Regions from separate parts of the Streptomyces sp. NPDC050560 genome, predicted to be linked through region 2. Evidence: riboswitches for the same ligand, from Rfam matches in the RefSeq annotation. Region 2 holds a riboswitch; the other holds the start of a gene.
What was found. A riboswitch is a leader RNA that binds a small molecule or an ion and turns the genes downstream of it on or off. The one in region 2 is predicted to bind cobalamin.
Positions count from the first base shown of each region.

Region 1: linked by a shared signal. The riboswitch ahead of metE (5-methyltetrahydropteroyltriglutamate--homocysteine S-methyltransferase) and the one ahead of ACIBIW_RS33315 (ABC transporter substrate-binding protein) in region 2 are both predicted to bind cobalamin.

Region 1 covers NZ_JBITGT010000003.1:252,189-259,249, reverse strand. The annotation lists gene ACIBIW_RS08570 (chloride channel protein) at 1-439, opposite strand, end outside; gene ACIBIW_RS08565 (FAD-dependent monooxygenase) at 511-2,007, opposite strand; gene metE (5-methyltetrahydropteroyltriglutamate--homocysteine S-methyltransferase) at 2,124-4,454, opposite strand; cobalamin riboswitch at 4,600-4,819, opposite strand; gene ACIBIW_RS08555 (AfsR/SARP family transcriptional regulator) at 5,055-7,061, shown strand, end outside.
Region 2 covers NZ_JBITGT010000020.1:64,488-71,548, forward strand. The annotation lists gene ACIBIW_RS33310 (FecCD family ABC transporter permease) at 1-825, opposite strand, end outside; gene ACIBIW_RS33315 (ABC transporter substrate-binding protein) at 822-1,826, opposite strand; cobalamin riboswitch at 1,903-2,104, opposite strand; partial or broken gene ACIBIW_RS33320 (iron chelate uptake ABC transporter family permease subunit) at 2,275-2,535, opposite strand; gene ACIBIW_RS33325 (aspartyl/asparaginyl beta-hydroxylase domain-containing protein) at 3,055-3,807, shown strand; gene ACIBIW_RS33330 (MFS transporter) at 4,069-5,448, shown strand; gene ACIBIW_RS33335 (beta-ketoacyl-ACP synthase III) at 5,498-6,550, shown strand; gene ACIBIW_RS33340 (acyl carrier protein) at 6,547-6,783, shown strand; gene ACIBIW_RS33345 (TauD/TfdA dioxygenase family protein) at 6,874-7,061, shown strand, end outside.

The DNA.
Region 1 (7,061 bases), on a different contig from region 2:
ACAGCGCCGAGGCGAGCGACTTGACGACCGCCACCTTGCCCGGGATGTGCCCGCCGCGGCGGGCCACGGCGTCCATCACCTCGGGTACCCCGTGGCCGCGCGCCTCCCGGGCGAAGCGGTGCACCAGCGGGCCGTACACCAGGCCCGCGAGCACGGGCGCGAGCAGGACGAACCAGCGGCCCAGCCAGGGGACGTGAGGGTTCGCGGCGTGTCCCGCGGCGGCGTAGTCGGCGTGGCCCGACAGCAGGTGGGTGAAGGTCTCGATCAGCCGGCGAAAGGCGATGGCTCCCCCGCCCGCTCCCGCGCCCACCACGAGCGCGAGAAGCGGCAGCCCGCCGGCGGCCCCGCGCAGATAGGCGAGGGCGCGCCGCGGAAACGTCGGCAAGGGGACAGGGGGCCCGGCCGGGGACGGGGGTGGAGCGGCGGGAGTCGTCGTCATGTTTGCATTATGCAATCTAAACTATTGCATCATGCAATCCACCCCGCGTGCGGCAGTGCGGCGACACCGGTTCAGCGGCGCTGCCCGAACCAGCGGACCAGGGCCTTGCCCGGGTCCCCGCACCCCGGGGTCCAGGCGATGTGCCCGTCGGGGCGCAGCAGCACGGCGCCCCCGGGAAGGGGCTCGGCGACCCTGAGCACCCTGATGCCGCCGTGCACACGCGCGGTGTCGCCCGCGCCCCGGGCGCCGGGCCCCTCGACGAGGAGGGGACGGCCGTCCGCGAGGAGTTCCGCCACGGTGGTGGGGCCCGTGCGGTCCCCGTCGAGCGGGGTGAGGGAGAGGTTCGGCAGGAAGGCGCCCTCCCGGCCGCAGTCACGGCCGCAGAGCGCGGGATGGGCGGTGTCCTGCCCGCTGATCCGCGCCGCCACGGTCTCCTGGGCGCCCGGCACGGCCAGCAGGGCGGTGAACCGGGCGCGCAGCGCGTCGGGTTCGACGCCCTCGCGCATCAGGGCGAGCTGGGCGCGGGTGTCCTCGACGACACGGAGCGCGGGGGGCCTGCGCTCGGACTCGTAGGTGTCGAGAAGGCCGTCGTCGGCCACGCCGTCGAGGACGCGTGCCAGCTTCCAGGCGAGGTTCAGCGCGTCGAGGACCCCGTTGCTCATGCCCTGGCCGCCGATGGGGAAGTGCAGATGGGCGGCGTCGCCCGCGAGCAGCACCCGGCCGAGCCTGAAGCGGTCGGCGACACGCGTGAGGTCGCTGAACCGGGAGGCGTGGGGGACGTCGTCGAGCGTCGTCGGCCGGCCGAGGACCCGGGACACCTCGGCGGCGAGGTCGGCCGCGGTGGGCTCGGCGGTGTCACGGCCGACGGGCGGGTGGCCGGTGTCGAGGGTGCGGACGAGGGCGCCGCCGTCGGCGAGGGGCCGCACCACGGCCCAGCCACGCGGGGTGCGGTGCCAGCCGGGCGGCAGGGGTTCGGGGCCGACCCGGCGGGCGAGCCCCATCATCGCGGAGACGGTGGGCGGGTCGGTGCGCGCGGTGATCCCGGCGAGCCCGGCGACGCGGCCGTGCGCGCCGTCGGCGCCGACGAGGTAGCGGGCGCGCAGGGTGCGGGCCCCGGCGCCCTCGACGGTGACGTCCACGCCCGTCGCGTCCTGGCGCACGCCCGTCACCCGGTGGCCGCGCAGGACCCGGCCGCCGTGGCGCAGCAGGCGGCGCTCGAACTCCGCCTCCAGATCGGCCTGGGCGCGCTTGAGGAGGGCGGTGGGCTCCCCGGGCTCGGTGGTGATGCGCAGCAGCGGCATCCCCGCGTAGTGGAAGGCGGACGCGGTGTCCTTCGGCCACAGCCCCTCCACACCGCGGAGGTAGCCGCGCCGTACGAGGCTCTGTACGGCGCGGGCGTGCACGGTGCCCGCCTTGGGGCGCCGCGCGATCCGCTCCAGCGGCTCCACGACGAGCACCCGGGCCCCGAAGCGGGCCAGTTCCGCGGCGGCCAGCAGGCCCACGGGCCCGCCTCCGGCGACGACGACCCCGGTGTCCGCTGCGGCCTCGGGGGCATGGTGCTGGGTCACGGCGTCCCGGTCCTCTCGCTCGCGCGGGCCGCGACGGGTGCCCGGCCCGGCCCAGCGTAGGCGGGGCGCCCGGCGGGCCGCCAGCACGGGCGGTCCGCCGGGCGGCGGGGTGCGGGTCAGGGCGCCGTCGGGCCGTCCAGTTCGTCGCGGACGGTGCGGGCGGCGGCGACCAGGTTCGCCAGGGAGGCCCTGGTCTCGGGCCAGCCGCGGGTCTTCAGACCGCAGTCCGGGTTGACCCACAGCCGCTCGGCCGGGATGGCGCCGAGGCCGGTGCGCAGCAGCTCGGCGGCCTCCTCGGGGCTCGGCACGCGGGGCGAGTGGATGTCGTAGACACCCGGTCCTGCCTCGCGTGGGTAGCCGTGGGCGGCGAGTTCCCGTGCCACCTGCATGTGGGAGCGGGCGGCTTCGAGGCTGATGACGTCGGCGTCGAGGTCGTCGATCGCCTGCACGATGTCGCCGAACTCGGCGTAGCACATGTGGGTGTGGACCTGGGTGTCGGCGCGTACGCCCGAGGTGGCGAGGCGGAACGCCTCGGTGGCCCAGGCCAGGTAGCCGGGCCGGTCGGCGGCGCGCAGCGGCAGGGTCTCGCGCAGTGCGGGCTCGTCGACCTGGATGATGGAGGTGCCCGCCGCCTCCAGGTCGCCCACCTCGTCGCGCAGTGCGAGGGCGACCTGGCGCGCGGTGTCGCCGAGCGGCTGGTCGTCGCGGACGAAGGACCAGGCGAGCATGGTGACGGGCCCGGTGAGCATGCCCTTGACGGGCCGGTCGGTCAGGGACTGGGCGTACGTCGTCCAGCGCACCGTCATCGGCTGCGGCCGTGACACGTCCCCGGCGAGGATCGGCGGGCGCACGTACCGGGTGCCGTACGACTGCACCCAGCCCTGCTGTGTGGCCAGGTATCCGGTGAGGCGTTCGGCGAAGTACTGCACCATGTCGTTGCGCTCCGGCTCGCCGTGCACGAGGACGTCGAGCCCCGTCCGCTCCTGGAAGGCGATGACGTCCCGGATCTCGGCCGCGACGCGCTCCTCGTAGCCCGCGGTGTCGGTGCGTCCTGCGCGCAGGTCGGCGCGGGCGGCGCGCAGCGCGCCGGTCTGCGGGAAGGAGCCGATGGTGGTGGTCGGCAGCAGGGGCAGGCCGAGGCGGGCGCGCTGGGCGGCGGCGCGGGCCGCGTAGGGGCGGGCGCGGCGGGTGTCAGCGCCGGTGATCGCCTCGGCGCGGGCGCGTACGGCGGGGTCGCGGGTGAGGGGGGACTCCAGCCGGGAGGCGAGGGCGCTCCTGTTCGCCGTGAGTGCGCCGTCGATCGCGTCGACGCCGTGGGTGAGGCCCTTGGCGAGGGTGGCGGCCTCGGCGGTCTTCTGGCGGGCGAAGGACAGCCAGCGCAGCACCCCTGGGTCGATGTCGGGCTCGGCGGCGGTGTCGAGGGGGACGTGGAGCAGGGAGCAGGAGACGGAGACGTCGACGCGGTCCGCGAGGCCGAGCAGGACGCCGAGCGTGGTGAGGGACTTGACCAGGTCGTTGACCCAGACGTTGCGGCCGTTCACGACCCCGGCGACAAGACGCCTGCCGGGGAGGCCGCCCGCGGCGGCGAGGGCGGCGAGGTTGTCCTCACCGGTCTCGGTGAAGTCGATGGCAAGACCCTCGACGGGTGCCTTGGCGAGCACGGGCAGGGCGTCGCCGAGGCGGCCGAAGTAGGTCGCGACCAGCAGTTCCGGCCGGTCGGTGCGGGCGCCGAGGTCACGGTAGGCGTGTGCGAGCGCGGCCAGCTCCGCGGGGGTGCGGTCCTGGACGAGTGCGGGCTCGTCGAGCTGCGCCCAGCGGGCCCCGGCCGCGCGCAGGTCCGCCAGGATCTCGGCGTACACGGGCAGCAGCCGGTCCAGGAGGGTGAGGGGGTCGAAGTCGGCGGGGGCGCCGGGGGCGGGCTTGGCGAGCAGCAGGTAGGTGACGGGGCCGACGAGCACCGGGCGGGCGTCGAGGCCCAGGGCGCGGGCCTCGGTCAGCTCCGCGACCTGCCGGGCCGAGTCGGCGGTGAAGACGGTGTCGGGACCCAGTTCGGGCACGAGGTAGTGGTAGTTGGTGTCGAACCACTTGGTCATCTCCAGGGGTGCGACGTCCTGGGTGCCGCGGGCCATCGCGAAGTAGCCGTCGAGGGGGTCGGCGGCGAACGCCTCGCGGTGCCGCTCGGGGACGGCGCCCACCGTGACGGTGGTGTCCAGCATGTGGTCGTAGTAGGAGAAGTCGCCGGTCGGGACCTCGTCGACGCCGTCGTCCACCAGTCGGCGCCAGTTGGCGGCGCGCAGTTCCGCGCCGGTGGTGTGGAGGGCTTCGGCGCTGACGCGGCCCTTCCAGTAACCCTCGATCGCCTTCTTCAGTTCCCGATCGGGGCCCTGGCGCGGGTAGCCGTACACGGTGGCCCGTGCCGCCGTGGTCGTCGGGGGCTTGCTGGTCACGGAGATCTCCTTCGCGAGATGAGTCCCTGGGGTCCCGGGGGACACGGGGGCGCGAAGGGTGGCCGTCCTGGCGGCCCGGCCGTGCGGGTCCGCCTGTGGGTTCGCCGACCCGCCCTCGGGGTCACCGGGATGTCCGCGCGTGAATCGTCGCGCACGGGCAGCGGGCAGGTCTTCGGACTCGCGGGCGCGTCCTCCTCCTGGGGAGAACACCTACTGGCCGTCGCTTCCCAGGCCCTCCAGGGCCCAGTGCGTATGACGGCGGTCGTTCCCACTCACCGCTGCGGGGCAGTCCCGGATTCCCACCGGGTTCCCTCTTACGACACCCCGTCCGGCTGACGGGGCGAACCTGCTGCACCGGCAACCCTACGGCCCCCCTGGTGCCCGGTGGGGCACCTGCCCCGATCGGGGGGTGATGTGCACCACAGCGTTGACATGCGGGGCGTGGGGTGCAACGCGGCGGCGTGTTCCACCCCGGCCGTGGCCGGGACCGGGCTTGCCACCTGGGGCTTGGCTGAATCAAGATGGCGTCCCCGGCGGGCGGAGGGGAGCCCCACACTCCCTGTGGTACGGCCATGCGCGGGGGAACGGGCGGGGAAGGTCATGGCCGGGCTGGAAATCGATGTTCTCGGGCCGTTCACCGTGCGCAGGGACGGCGAACGGGTCCGGGTGGCGTCCGCCCGGCAGCGGGCGCTGCTGAGCGCGCTGGCGCTGCGGGCGGGCCGTACGGTCCCGCTGGACACCCTGGCCCACGCGGTGTGGGGCGACGAGCCGCCGGTGCACGTGCGGGCCAGCCTCTTCACCCTGGTGTACCGGCTGCGCGCACTGGTCGGCGAGGAGTGTCTGCACACCGCCCCCGCGGGGTACCGGCTCGGCGTCCCGCCCGAGCGGGTGGACGTGCTGCGTTTCCAGGGCCTGCTGGACGCCGCGTCCGGCGCGGCGGACGACGCGGAGGCGCACGAGCGCATCGTGGCGGCGCTGGCGCTGTGGCGTGGCGATCCGCTGGTGGACGCCGGGTCGGCGGTGACGGAGGCCGAGTTCGCGGGCGGCCTCACCGAGCGCCGTCTCGGCGCCGTCGAGCGCCGCGCCGATCTCGAACTGCGGCTGCGGCCCGGCCCGCACGGCGAGCTGATCGCCTCCCTGCGCGAGCTGACCGCGCGCCATCCGCTGCGGGAGTCGCTGTGGCGGCGGCTGCTCGCCGCGCTGGGCGCCGCGGGCCGGCAGGCCGAGGCCCTCGACGCGTACGAGACGGTGCGCCGGCTCCTCGACGACGAGCTGGGCACGCTGCCCTCGGCGGAGCTGCGCGCCGTGCACCAGGAGCTGCTGCGCGCGGGCGCGCACACCGATCCCGCACCTGCCGCGGCGGCACGGCACGGCGGGAGCGCCGGGACCGCCGCGGGCGGGGGCGGGCCGCAGGTGGTCCGCAGGCTGCCGCCCGCGCTCGACGGGTTCGTGGGCCGGGAGCGCGAGCTTGCCGTCCTTGACGCCGCCGCGGAGGTGGCGGACGGCGCGGGGCGGGCCGCGATCGTCGTGGTGCACGGCATCGGGGGCGCGGGCAAGACCAGCCTCGCCGTGCGGTGGGCGCACCGCGCGGCCGCCCGCTTCCCCGGCGGCCAACTCCCTATCGACCTGCGCGGTTACGGGCCCGGCACCCCGCTCACCCCGCACCACGCGCTCGGGGTGCTGCTGTCCGCGCTCGGGGTGCACCGCGACCGCATCCCCGCCGGGACGGACGAGCGCCGTGTGCTGCTGCCCGAGGTCCTCGCGGGGCGCGGGGTGCTGCTCATTCTCGACAACGCCCGCGACGTCCAGCAGGTCAGGCCGCTGCTGCCGGGCCCGGGCGGCACCGCCGTCGTCACCAGCCGCAACCGGCTGAGCGGGCTGACCATCAGGGAGGGGGCGCGGTCCGTGCCGCTGGGCGAGATGTCCACGGACGAGGCCCGCACCATGCTCGCGGACGCGGTGGGCGCAGGGCGCGCGGCGGCCGAGCCGGAGGCGGTGCGGCGGCTCGCCGACATCTGCGGGCGGCTGCCGCTCGCGCTGCGGGTCGTCGCGGAGCTGGTGTCGCGGCACCCGGACGCCTCGCTCGCCCACTTCGCGGACACGCTCGCCGAGGACGCCGCGGGGCTCGACGCCCTCGCGGTCGCCGACGACCCGGCGAGCGATCCGCGCACCGTGTTCTCGTGGTCGTACCGCGAGCTGGACGCCGCGGAGGCCCGGCTCTTCCGGCTGTTCAGCCTGGTGCCGGGGGGCCGCGCGGGGGCGGCGGACGCGGCGGCGCTCACCGGTGGCGATGCCGCCGGGGCCCGTGCCGCGCTGGCCTCGCTCGCGGCGCTGCATCTGCTGGAGGAGGAGACACCGGGCCGCTACCGCGCCCACGACCTGCTGCGGGAGTACGCCGCCGAGCGCGCCGCCGCCGAGGAGCCGGCCGCCGAACTCGACGCCGCCCTGGAACGGCTCCTCGTCTGGTACCTGCACACCGCGGGCAGCGCGGTGCGGTCCGTGCACTCCAACTGGTTCGTGCTGGGCGCGCCGTCCGCGCAGGCGACGGCGCCGGTACCGGTGTTCGACGGTGACGTGGCGCGGGCGAGCGACTGGCTGGGCACCTGG
Region 2 (7,061 bases):
GGTGACCAGAGCGGCGGTGGCGATGAGAAGCCGGCGGGTGCGCTCCACATGGACGCCGACGGAGCGGGCGGCGGTCTCGCCGAAGGCGAAGGCGTCGAGGTCCCGGGCCGCGGATGTCATCACCGCCGTGCCGGTCAGCGCCACGGCGGCCAGGAAGACGGCGGTGGGCCACCGTACGCCCGCCAGCGAGCCGAGCGTCCACTCCATCACACCGCGCGCGGCGTCCCGGTCGCCGAGGACGAGGACGACGAACGACGTGTACGCGCCGCACATCTGCCCCACCGCGATCCCGGCGAGCACGGTCCTGGCGGCGGACAGCGAGCGGGTACCCGCGCCGGAGAGCGCGAGCACCAGCGCGACGGAGAGCAGGGCGCCGGCGAAGGCGGCCGTGGAGACCGCTCCCGTGGCGGCGGCGCCCGCGCCTCCGAGGCCGAGGACGATCACGCTGACCGCTCCCGCAGCCGCGCCGTCGGAGATGCCGAGCAGATAGGGGTCGGCGAGGTCGTTGCCGGTCAGGGTCTGGAGTACGGCGCCGCAGACCGCGAGGCCCGCGCCGGTGGCGGCGGCCCCGAGGACCCGTGGCAGCCGGAGCTGCCAGACGATCTGGTCGTCGAGCAGCGTCACCGGGGGGTTGCCGAGTCCGAGGCGGCGGGCGACGACGTCGAGCACGGTGCCCGGTGGCTCGTGCTGCGAGCCGACGGCGAGGCCGAGGATCATGGCGGCCAGCAGGACCGCCAGGGCGAGGCACAGGATGGCCGCCGCCCGGCCGGAGCCTGCCGGGCGCGCTGCGGTGTGCGGTGCTGCGGTGCGCGGTGGGGCGGTCATGAGCCGGGGTGCAGCTTCGCCAGCCCGTCCGCCACCCGTGCGGCGCCGTCGGCGAGCAGCACTCCGGGCGTCGACTCGGAGAACGGCACCACCACGAACGCCTTGTGCCGTACGGCGGTGAGCTTGCCGAGGACCGGGTCGTGCTCCAGGTAGCGCATCTTGGAGCGTGCCGTGTCCCAGTCGGCGTCCGCGAGCACGATGACGTCCGGGTCGGCCGCGGCGACCTTCTCCCAGCTCGCGCTCTGCCAGCCGCCCGGCAGCTTCTCGAAGACGTTGCGGGCGCCCACCGCGTCGAGGATGAGCTGGGGCCCGCCGTGGCCCGCGCCGACGTAGGGCGTCTTGGTGTTCGAGTCGTACCAGAGCGCCTTGAGGCCCTTGCCAGCGGCGTCGGTCCTCAGCCCGTCGAGTTCCCGCTTCTGCTGTCGTTCGATCGCGGCGCCCTTCCCGGTGACGCCGAAGAGCTTGGCGACGTCGTTGACCTCGCCCCACACCGTCTCCCAGGACACCGGCGGCACCTGCTTGTCGTCGCCGCAGCCGAACGGTGACAGGTAGGAGGGGATGCCCTCGGCCCGCAGTTCGGCGCGGGTGCCGGCGACCTTGCCGGTGAAGGCGCTTGAGTAGGAGGCGTAGAGGAAGTCGGGGCGGGCCGCGAGCAGTTTCTCCTTCGTCGGGTACTCCTTGGAGAGCACCGGGACGGAGTCGTAGGCCGTCTTCCACTTCGCGGGGATGGAGTCGTCGAGGTAGGCGGTGCCGGCCATACGGGACTGGAGGCCGAGGGCGAGGGCCACCTCGGTGGAGCCCTCGTTGAGGGTGACGAGCCTTCCGGGCGGCGCCTTGACGGTGGCGTCGGTCCCGCAGCTTCGCACGGTGACGGGCGCGGCTGCCTTGGCCGTACCGCCGGAGTCGCTGGATGAGTCCGATGTGCTGGGGGCGGGGGCGCCCGTGCAGGCGCCGAGCGCGACGGCGGACAGGCAGAGCGCCAGCGCGTGGGCGACGCGCACGCGGGCCCGGGGGCGTATGGAACGGTGGGATCTGTACGGGCGCAGACCGATGGGCACGTGTTCTCCAAAACCCTCGTGGAACATGTCGCGCCGTGGCCGGTCTCCTGGCTTCCGCTTCGACACGCCGCGGCCGGCCTTCCCGGGCGGGTCCGTCCCGCCCAGTGGCCCTGACCGGCGGCGAGCCGGTCAGCGGGGGCCGCGGTGCTCCGCGGCAACAGTGGCGAGGGCCGCACCGGACTCCGACCGGTTTCCCGAACACCACGGCAACGGAGAAAATACCAAGTGGGCCGGCGGGCGCCCGGGGCGGCAGGAGTGATCTCGCTCTCCGGGAGGAGGCGATCCACCGCCAGCGTGGCCGGACCGATTTCGGGCAGGGCGCTGCCGGTGCGTGTCCGCAGAAACGACTTCCGGGACGGGGAGACCAGAACCGGCACGTCGAACCGGGCCTTCAACCGTTCCAGGCCGGCCAACGCCAGAAGCGACGGTTCCGGAGCGCCCCCGACGTCGCCACGCCCACCGGTACCTCCTGCGGGTCGAGCACGGTGCGTGCCGCGATGTCCACCCACACCAGGAACACCGCCCCTGCCAGCGTGGTGACGGGCAGCAGACGGGCGTGCGGTGACCGCGTGGGTGGCGCGGGGCAGAACGAGCCCACGAAGCCGATCGCGCCCGCGGCGCTGACCAGGACCGCGGTGAGGACGGCGGCGGCGACGGCCACGTCGCCCCAGTCGGCCCCGCGCAGCGCCCGGCAGCCAGAACAGCAGGCCCCGCGGGCGCGTTCCCGGAGGCGACGGGCGGCCCAGAGGCCGGTTCGCCGCCCTCCAGTGGCGTGGTGGGCCCCGCCCGTCCCCCTCACCGCTGCGCGTCAGCTCCGGATTCGCACCGGATTCCCTGGCCCCGGTTGTGGCACGGACTGGCATGCGGAAGGTAGCGAGGGGGCGCGGGTACCGGTCGGCGAGTTGTGGGGGAGGCCGGGAACCAATGCCCGGACCGGGCCGACTACCCCTGTGTGGAGCGAGGATCGGCGAAGCGGTGTCGAGGAAACGGTGTCAGCGGGAACTTTGGTGCGACGGCGGCCGACTACCAGGACGGCGCCCGATTCGTGTGGCACCACCTCATGAACGACCAGCGCGTCCGGGGCCGGGCGGCAGAGCGGATCGCGGCATCCGCCGGCCGGCGCGACGCGGGACCGGGACAGCCGCTCCAGGGCGAGTTTCAGGGGAGTCGCATGACGCCTGACACAGAAGACGTATTCGCGCGCATCAAGGAGGAACACGGCCGAGATTCCCTGGCCCGGGTGGAGAAGATGCTGGAGCCGGGCCGGGGAGAGCGACACCCGCTTCAGCGGAACGCACGGTGGATCCTGCCGGGCATCTCGCCGACGCCCTGGCACGATCCGTACGGGCACGACGAGATCGTCGCCTTCGCCAGGGAACTGGAGTCGCAGCACGGGGCCATCAAGGCCGAGCTGGCCGACGCGTGGGCGCGGCGCCGCGCGGACTTCCACGACTACCAGCACTATCTGCGCAGCCAGCAGGACTGGCAGGCTCTCCACCTCTACCGAGACGGCGCCCAAGTGCCGCAGGCCGCGCGGATCATGCCCACCGCCTCCCGCGTGCTGCGTGAGTACGCCGTGGACACCGGCCTCATCTGCCCCCTGCTGGAGTGCCACTTCTCCACGCTCCTGCCCGGTGCGGTGGTGCCGGCGCACTGCGACCTGTGGAACTTCACCATCAACCTGCACCTGGCCGTGGACATCCCGCCCGGCTGCCTGATCACCGTGGCGGGAGAGAGCCGTTCCTGGGTGGAGGGCCGCTGCCTGCTCTTCGACTACTCCTTCGAACACGAGGCGCGCAACGACGGAGACCGCCCGCGCACCTGCCTCCTCGCCGATCTGTGGCACCCGGAAACCACACTCCCCGAACGCATGGCGCTCACCACGGTGGTACGGGAAGTCCGCCGACTCCTGGACGGGGCATGACGGCGTCGCGGGGTCCGGGCGAGGCACCGCCGTAGCCAGAGGCGCCGCGGACCCGCCACCGCGCCACGCGGTGCGGGCCTGCCTGCCCGGGGCTCAGGCACTCATGCCTGGCGCGGGTGTGCCCGAGAACACGCGGAACGGACACGGGAACGGATCGGACGCGCCGTCGCCGCGCGTCGGCGATGTGCGTGTGCCCGCACGCGTCCCCCACAACGCGATGTCAGCAGCAGGGTCTCCCCGCGCCGAAGGAGGTGATCGAGAATGCCCGCCCAGGAATCCAGCCACACCGTGCGCTCCCGCCTCGTGCGCCCCCTCGCCGTCCTGGCGCTCGCCCAGTTGATCATTTCCCTCGACTACAACGTGGTCTATGTCGCGCTGCCGACGATCGGCGACCGGCTGGGCTTCGCCGCCTCCGACCTCCAGTGGGTGGTGAACGCCTATGTCGTCGCGACGGGGGGATTCCTGCTGCTCGGCGGCAGGGCGACGGACCTGCTGGGCAGGCGCCGGATGTTCCTCGCCGGGGCGCTCGGCTACGCGATCTCGTCCCTGGTCGGCGCCCTGGCGTGGGCGCCGGGGGTGCTGGTGGCGGTCCGTGCGGTCCAGGGGCTCGCCGGATCGCTCCTGTTCCCGGCGACTCTCTCCCTCGTCAACACCCTCCACGCCGAGGGCCCCGAGCGGCATCGCGCGCTGGCGATCTGGGGCGCCGCGGGAGCGGGGGGACTCAGCTTCGGCTCGCTCCTCGGCGGTGTGCTGGTGGCGGGCTTCGGCTGGCCCGCGGTGTTCTTCGTGAACGTCCCCCTGGCCGTGTCCGCCGCGTTCGGGGGCCTGCTGCTGTTCCCCGCCGACGGGCCAGGGGACGGCACCCGCCGCCTGGACGTCCCCGGCGCGGTGACGGGTACGGCGGGAGTCACGTTGCTGGTGTTCCTGCTCGTGCGGGTGCCCGACGCGGGCTGGAACGACGCGTCGGTGCCGGTGGCCGCGGCCCTCGCGGGTGTGCTCCTCGGTGTGTTCGTCGCCGTGGAACACCGCTTTCGCGACCCACTGGTGCCGTCGCGACTGTTCGCGCACCGTGGCCTGACAGTGGCCCTCGGGGTCACGGCGCTGTTCAGTGCCACCTTCAGCGCACTGCCGTACTTTCTCACGCGCTACTTCCAAGGGCTGCGCGGCTACGGGGCGTTCGCCACCGGGCTCGCGTTCCTGCTGCCCTCATTCGTGGTCGCGGCGGGTACGCGCTGGGGTGCTCGGGTGCTGGCCGGCCGGGGGGCCGGGTGGTTGCTCGCCGGGGGACTGGCCCTCGGGGCGCTCGGAAGCGCCGCGCTCGCCCTGTGCCTCACCGCCGAAGGCTCTTACGTCCGCCTCGTACCGGGGATCGTGCTGCTCGGTCTCGGTCAGGGGGCGGTGTGGACCGGCATGTGGGTCACGGCATCCCTCGGGGTGGCGCCCGGCGACCAGGGTGTCGCCTCGGGTCTCGCCTCGACTTCTCTCCAGGTCGGCGGCGCGGTCGGACTGGCCGCCCTGGTGGCCGCGTTCGGCGGCGACGCGTCCCTGTCCGGCGTTCGTGGCGCCGTCCTCACCATCGCGGTGGCGCTCGGCTGCGGCGCGGTGGCGACGGCGGCCGTCCGCCACCGGGCACCGCCCTGACCCGCCCCGCCGTCCTGCCGCCGAAGTCCGTTCCCCCCTGGAGCGCGAGATGTCCGCTACCGCTGGATCGCCCACCCCTCGCCACGCGGTGCTGTCCGCCGTCGCGGGGTGGCTGCCGCCCTGTGTCGTCACCAACGACGAGTTGGCGCTCCGACTGGACACCGATGACGCCTGGATACGGACCCGTACCGGGATTCGCCGCCGCCATCGGGCCGGCCCCGGGCAGGCGACGTCGGACCTGGCCGTCGAGGCGGGACGGCGGGCGGTCGACCTCGACGGCTCCGGGGCCGTCGACGCCGTCATCGTCGCGACGACCACCCCCGACCGCACCTGCCCGGCCACCGCCCCCTTGGTCGCCTCCCGGCTCGGTCTCCGTGGCGTCGCCGCGTTCGACGTGAGTGCGGTCTGCACCGGGTTCGTCTACGGGCTGGCCTCGGCCTCCGGCCTGATCGCGGCGGGCGTGGCACGGCGGGTCCTGCTCGTCGGCGCGGACGTCTACTCGGCCATCGTGGACCCCGATGACCGTGCCAACGCGGTCATCTTCGGAGACGGAGCCGGAGCCGTCGTGCTACGGGCCGGGGAGGCGGCAGAACCCGGCGCCGTGGGGTACTTCGACCTCGGTAGCGACGGGAGCCACGAGGACCTGATCATGGTGGCCGCGGGCGGTTCCCGCCGGCGGGTGCCCGACGCGGCGGGCGGTCACCACTTCACGATGCGCGGACGCGAGGTGTACCGGCACGCCGTCACCCGGATGGCCAGGTCGGCCCGCTCCACGCTGGACCAGGCGGGGCTGAAGCCCCGGGACGTGGCCCTGTTCGTACCCCACCAGGCCAACCTCCGCATCCTGCGGTCGGTCGCCGACGAACTCGGGGTGCCCCGCGAGCGCTGCGCCACCCATGTGGAGACGGCCGGCAACACGGGAGCCGCCTCCATCCCGCTCGCCCTCGCGGACATCGCCTCCCGCCGCGACCTGCCGGCAAGGCGACCGGTCCTGCTGACCGCCTTCGGCGGGGGACTCACCTGGGGCTCGTGCCTTCTCTCCTGGCCCGGGCCCCGCACTCCGCACCATCCGCCCCACCAGAGAGCCGACACACCGGTATGAACGACATCTACGAGGAACTCGTCCGAATCGTCGTGGAGTTGAGTGACGAGACCCCGGAACGCATCGGTCCCGCAACCACCTTCGGCGAACTCGACCTGGACTCGCTCTCTCTGATCGAGATCAGCATGCGCGTCGAGCGCCGCCTCGGTGTCGTCCTGGACGACGCGGAACTCGGCGCCGAACTCACCCTCGCCGGGACCGCCGAACTGATCGGTGCCCGGCGCGCCGGATGAACGCCGACCGCCCGCGAGGCGGTGTCCCGGCCGCACTGCCGGGGCGAACGAAGAACCCACCGCAAGGTAACGCGTGAGGAGCGAGAACCCATGAGGATCGCGGAACGGCCCGGTACCACGTTCGGGGTCACCGTCGAGGACTTCGACCACACGACGGCCTCGGAAGCCGACATCGACAAGCTGAAGCAGGCCGTCTACACGAGCAAGATGGTCGTGCTCAGGGACCAGGACCTGACTGCGCGTCAGTTCCTGGACTTCGGCACGCGACTCGGCCGCCC